One region of the Rahnella sp. CG8 genome, then DNA from elsewhere that is predicted to be linked to it. Evidence: predicted binding sites of a transcription regulator. Region 1 holds the regulator's gene; the other holds the start of a gene.
What was found. Region 1 encodes PurR, which represses purine synthesis genes. Its sites were predicted from a motif close to CANGCAAACGTTTGCNTG; they were not measured.
Positions count from the first base shown of each region.

Region 2: a site for PurR is predicted at 1,233-1,250, ahead of serA (phosphoglycerate dehydrogenase). Genes of this name have one in related genera too.

Region 1 is NZ_JABAED010000023.1:66,007-69,153, forward strand. Features, by position in the region: gene punC (purine nucleoside transporter PunC) at 1-92, opposite strand, end outside; gene punR (DNA-binding transcriptional activator PunR) at 229-1,134, shown strand; gene purR (HTH-type transcriptional repressor PurR) at 1,171-2,196, opposite strand; gene cydH (cytochrome bd-I oxidase subunit CydH) at 2,531-2,620, shown strand; gene HGO41_RS19440 (C40 family peptidase) at 2,786-3,147, opposite strand, start outside.
Region 2 is NZ_JABAED010000017.1:54,112-57,258, reverse strand. Features, by position in the region: gene HGO41_RS16480 (LysR family transcriptional regulator ArgP) at 1-93, opposite strand, end outside; gene rpiA (ribose-5-phosphate isomerase RpiA) at 321-983, shown strand; gene serA (phosphoglycerate dehydrogenase) at 1,334-2,572, shown strand; gene ydgU (small membrane protein YdgU) at 2,684-2,764, opposite strand; gene asr (acid resistance repetitive basic protein Asr) at 2,884-3,147, opposite strand, start outside.

The DNA.
Region 1 (3,147 bases):
GCGCTGAACGCAGGCAGATACATATCAGTGGCTAAAAAGCCCAGCATGCTCAGTCCCGCAAGATAGAGCATAAATCCAAAGGAGGGTTTCATTATCGTCTCGTTAATTTATTTATTGCAGATGATGTGATGCAGATTACATACCGGAGGCGGAGTTTAACGCTTTGATAACAGGCTTGTGAAACGCTAATATTTGCACTCTGCTATCAAAAATATTGAAGGCTGAATTATGTGGTCAGAATACGCCCTTGAAGTGGTAGATGCCGTGGCAAGAACAGGTAGTTTTAGTGCGGCAGCGCAAGATTTGCACCGCGTGCCTTCTGCTATCAGCTATACCGTCCGTCAGCTTGAGCAGTGGCTGGCCGTGCCGTTGTTTGAGCGTCGCCATCGTGACGTGGTACTGACGCCTGCGGGAAAGGTTTTTGTCGATGAAGCGCGGATTCTGACAAAAAAAATGATAGCCACGCGCCGGCAGTGTCAGCAGGTGGCGAACGGCTGGCGCGGCGAATTACGTGTGGCGGTTGACCGGATTGTAAAACCCGCACGGACACGGCGTCTGGTGCTCGATTTCTACCGCCATTTTGCGGACACCGAACTCATTATTCACTCAGAAGTGTTTAATGGTGTCTGGGATGCGCTGGTTGACGGGCGGGCAGACGTGGCGATCGGTGCTACACGCGCGGTACCGGTTGGCGGGGGCTTCAGTTTTCGTGACATGGGATTTATGGACTGGCATTGCGTCGTCAGCCCGCAACATCTGCTGGCTCAGTTATCCGGCGCGCTGAATGATGATGAGTTGCGGCCTTATCCTGCACTCTGTCTGGAAGACACCTCCCGGACATTGCCTAAGCGGGATACATGGACGCTTGATAACCAGCGGCGGCTGGTCGTGCCAGACTGGACCTGTGCGCTGGAATGCCTGACCGAAGGCTTATGCGTGGGTATGATGCCGGTTCATCGCGTCACGCCGTGGATAGAACAGAAAAAGTTGCAGGTGCTGACGCTGGAAAATACGTTTCCCGACAGCCCGTGTTGCCTGACGTGGGATCAAAGCAATCCGTCACCCTCGCTGGCCTGGTTGCTGGAATATATGGGCGATACAGAAACCATGAATCAGGAATGGCTGCGTGATTAGAAAAAAACGCCTGCATCTGCAGGCGTTCGATATCTGTTAACGGCGGTAATCGCGGTACGGACCATCGGCTACGGAACGGCGTTCGACCAGTTTCGGATGCACCTCAATGGTCTGAGACTCTTCACGCTTACTGACAATTCTGTCCAGCAACATGGTAAAGGCCATTTCACCCAGACGTTCTTTCGGCTGATGCACGGTTGTCAGCGCGGGGGAGAAGTAACGGGCGTTACGCACATTGTCGTAACCGATCACGGAAATATCCTGAGGAACGCGCAGGCCCAGTTCGTCTGCGGCACAGATTGCGCCCATTGCCATCACATCGCCACCACAGAATACGGCAGTCGGGCGGTGCTTCTGCATCAGAATTTTATGCATCGCCTGATAGCCCGATTCCGGCTCGAAATCGCCCTGAACCACCCATTCGTCACGCAGCGGAATATTGGCTTCAGTCAGTGCTTTCACAAAACCCTGGAAGCGGCCACCGCCGGTATTACGTGCCAGTTGGCCCGGGATCACCCCAATATCACGATGACCGCGTTCAATCAGATAACGCCCGGCCATGTAACCCCCTTCGAAAGCATTATCAATAATGCTGTCGGTGAAGTTCTTACGCGCTTCGCCCCAGTCCATGACCACCATTGGGATCGAACGGTGCTCCTCGAGCATATTGAGCAACTCATCAGGATATTCCGCGCACATCACCAGCAAGCCATCGACGCGTTTTTGCGCCAGCATTTGCAGGTAGGCTTGTTGTTTTTCCAGATTATTATGCGAGTTACACAAAATCAGCGTATAGCCTTTGGAGAAGCAGCTGTTTTCTACGGCTTCAATCACTTCGGCAAAATAGGGCGCTTCGCTGGAGGTGGCAAGCAGACCGATCGTTTTGGTGTTATTGACCTTCAGACTGCGGGCTACAGCACTCGGCGAGTAATGTAACTCTTTGATTGCAAGGAGAACCGCTTCTTTGGTTTCTTCGGCGACGAAACGTGTTTTATTGATGACGTGCGACACGGTTGTAGTGGAAACGCCAGCGCGCTTTGCGACATCTTTAATCGTTGCCATGTAAACAATGACTCCTGAACTCACGTGTTTCAGCACGTTAGCATTATGTTAATCGTTTGCTTGCGTGGATCTCACTGCTGGCTTCTAAAAGGGCAGTGAAATCGTTGGGTGGATTCTTCAGAATGAGGCGTGAAATGCTCTCGGGTGAAATCAACCGGCACACAGGCGTGTTAACCGACAATTTTCTCTTATAATGCAGGAAAGTGGAAGTAAAATTCTCAGGGATACATTGTCATTCAGCACAAGATTTTAAATGTTAATTATGCGAAAATGCGCTGGCACACAATTAGTGTGGCTTAAAAAATGCCACAATTTGATCCGAAAGGGGGGTTTGATGGACAGCAACCTGAAATTATCGTTGATCACCACGGTATGCGCTTTGCTTATGATTATCGCTTTCAGCTTCACTGCGGTGATGAACTGATTCAGTAAGTGAACCGCTATAAAAAAGGGCGATTCCTGTTACAGGAATCGCCCTTTTCAATTTTACGCAGTGGCCGTTACCGCCGATACTCTTCCCTGCAGAAACTCTTCGTTAAATGCTATTCAATGGCTGATTAGCGAAACTTCAGACTTAACGAATTGTTTATTATCGGATCGTTTTCGGCGTCATTACCCGGCGTGCACCCACATAATGATCTTGCCAGTAATCGTCGCCGAGAGAGGTGATTTTAATGTCTTCGCCCGTTCTTGGAGACTGAATAAACTTGCCGTTCCCCACGTAAACACCAACATGGTCTGCAGCGCCGCGGTTATTGATTCTGAAGAACACCAGATCACCGCTTTCAAGTTCGCCGCGTTTGACCGGAGCCGCATCGCGCAGGTGATACATTTCATTCGCTGTGCGTGGCATTTTAATACGGATCAAATCTTTGTAGGCGTAATAGACTAAGCCGCTGCAATCAAAACCGGTATTCGGCGAGGTTCCGCCCCAGCGATATGGTTTTCCTA
Region 2 (3,147 bases), on a different contig from region 1:
TGTGATGCAAAGCTTCTGCGCTGCGCGCTCAAAACCGCGCTCACGGATCACCGCGTCCAGTGCCTGCAGCGTTCTATAGTCCGGGCGTTTCATCGGAGTTCTGTCCCTTAGATTTAATTTTATCCGAACACTATGCCACAGATTGTCAGGATTTGTGGTGAGGAAAATCTTTGTGTTTGCAGCACAATTGCACTTAATAAGTGTGATCTGGCTGCGGTGTTGTTTATCCAAATTGCCGGGACATGCTTTATAATCACCGGCACTCTTCGTTCCACCGAACTATTCACGCCACTTACGTGTTATCAGACAGAGAAGCCATTATGACGCAGGAAGAATTGAAAAAAGCAGTCGGCTGGGCCGCACTGGATTACGTCACGCCGGGCACCATTGTCGGTGTCGGTACCGGATCCACCGCCGCACATTTCATTGATGCACTGGGTTCCATCAAAGGCCAGATTGAAGGTGCGGTTTCAAGCTCCGATGCTTCTACCGCAAAACTGAAGAGTCTGGGTATTCATGTTTTCGACAGCAATGAAGTGGATTCGCTGGATGTGTATGTCGATGGCGCGGATGAAATCAACGGCTCGATGCAGATGATCAAAGGGGGGGGCGCTGCGCTGACCCGCGAAAAAATCATTGCCGCGATTGCCAAAAAATTCATCTGTATCGTGGATGCTTCCAAGCAGGTTGATGTGCTGGGTAAATTCCCGCTGCCGGTGGAAGTGATCCCAATGGCGCGCTCTTATGTTGCGCGTGAACTGGTTAAACTCGGCGGCCTGCCGGAATACCGCCAGAATGTGCTGACAGACAATGGCAATGTGATCCTTGATGTGCATAACCTGAACATTCTTGATGCCGTCGCGATGGAAAATAAGATCAACAGTATTGCCGGTGTTGTGACTGTCGGCCTGTTCGCCAACCGGGGTGCTGACGTGGCGCTGGTCGGGACTTCTGAAGGTGTCAAAACCGTCAAACTGAAGTAATCAGAATATAAGCAGAAGATCTGGCTGCTTTAGGGCAAGGCAGCCAGCCTAAGCCTCGTCATTGCGCTGTCATAACGCAATGTTATGAAGATGATAATTTTCTGACTGAATCATCTTTTCTTCAAAGGCTTTAATTTGGTGACTTATGTCACATTTCTGTATTTCTCCTCCTGAACGTCTGGCACAGTAAAATTGAACCAGCATGAAATGCTAAAAACCGGCAGGCGTGCTGAGCCTTCTGCTGGGGGGCAGGCAATCGTTTGTATTGATGATGGCGGATTTTTTGTTATGTTGACTGTGAGCAGTCATCTTGCAGTTCGAATTCAGCCAGAAAAATATAGGGTCGGGAAATGGCAAAAGTATCACTTGAGAAAGACAAGATTAAATTTTTGTTAGTGGAAGGCGTCCACCAAAGTGCGGTTGATACACTCCGTGCCGCGGGTTACACCAATATTGAATTTCACAAAGGTGCTTTAGACACGCAATCGCTGAAAGAATCGATCCGTGATGCGCACTTTGTTGGACTCCGATCGCGTACTCAGCTGACTGAAGAAGTGTTCCAGGCAGCAGAAAAACTGGTGGCTGTTGGGTGTTTCTGTATCGGCACCAATCAGGTAGATCTGAAAGCTGCGACCCGTCGCGGTATTCCGGTCTTTAACGCACCCTTCTCCAACACCCGTTCGGTTGCCGAAATGGTGCTGGGCGAGATGTTGCTGATGATGCGCGGCATTCCTGAAGCTAACGCCAAGGCGCACCGTGGTATCTGGAACAAATTAGCCGTCGGCTCGTTCGAAGCGCGCGGCAAGCGTCTGGGCATTATCGGTTACGGCCACATTGGTACGCAGCTGGGGATCCTGGCGGAAAGCCTGGGGATGCGCGTCTTCTATTATGACATCGAAAGCAAACTGCCTTTGGGCAACGCGCAGCCGATTGCCACACTGGAAGAATTGCTCAATACCAGCGACGTGGTCACGCTGCATGTGCCGGAAACAGCCGGAACCAAAGACATGATCTCCGAGTTGCAACTGGCGCAGATGAAGCCTGGCGCGTTGTTAATCAACGCCTCACGCGGTACCGTGATCGACATTCCTGCTCTGTGCAATGCGCTGCGTAACAAACATCTTTCCGGTGCGGCTATCGACGTCTTCCCGGAAGAACCGGCGACTAACAGTGACCCGTTCAATTCTCCGCTGTGTGAATTTGACAACGTGCTGCTGACGCCGCATATCGGCGGTTCAACGATGGAAGCGCAGGAAGGTATCGGCCTCGAAGTGGCAGGCAAACTGGCGAAATATTCTGACAACGGTTCTACACTGTCAGCGGTCAACTTCCCGGAAGCGTCTCTGCCAGCGCATACCGAGAAAGCCAGCCGTTTGCTGCATATCCACGAAAATCGTCCGGGTGTGCTGACCAGCATCAACCAGATTTTTGCGGAACAGGGTATCAACATTGCTGCGCAGTACCTGCAAACCAGCCCAGAAATCGGTTATGTGGTGATTGATGCGGAAACGGATACTGCGACGCTGACTACCGCGCTGCAACTGATGAAGGCGATTCCGGGAACCATTCGTGCCCGTTTGCTTTACTGATAAGTCTTTCTGAAACAGACAAAATACCAACCGCCGAAAGGCGGTTTTTTGTTTTATGGCATCAGGGCGTTAAAAAATGTCTGCAGAGGGAATAAAGGGGGGATCAAAACGTCAGAAGTAAAAGGACAGGGTAATCAGACCGCAGAGGATCATTGATGAAAAAGTGATTTCGAACAGGTAGCGGCGCAGCATCATCTGTCAGTACCTCAGGGCAGAAAACGGAGAAAAAAACACCCGGCGAACCGGGTGTTAAATTTTTCAGTCTTGATAAGAGTGAACAGATTCGTTCACAAAGACTTCCTAGTGACTTCTTATGCTGCCGGAGTTGCTTTAGCCGGAGCAGCTTTCTTAGCATGTTTCACGTGCTTTTTAGCCGCCTGCGCCTTCTGAGCAACAGGAGCCGCTTTCTTAGCGTGTTTCACGTGCTTCTTAGCCGCCTGCGCTTTCTGAGCAACAGGAGCCGCTTTTTTAGCGTGTTTCACGTGTTTCTTAGCCGCCTGCGCCTTCTGAGCGACTGGTGCTTTTTTAGCGGCTTTTTTGTGTTTCTTGGCAGCTTGCGCTTTCTGAACAGGTTT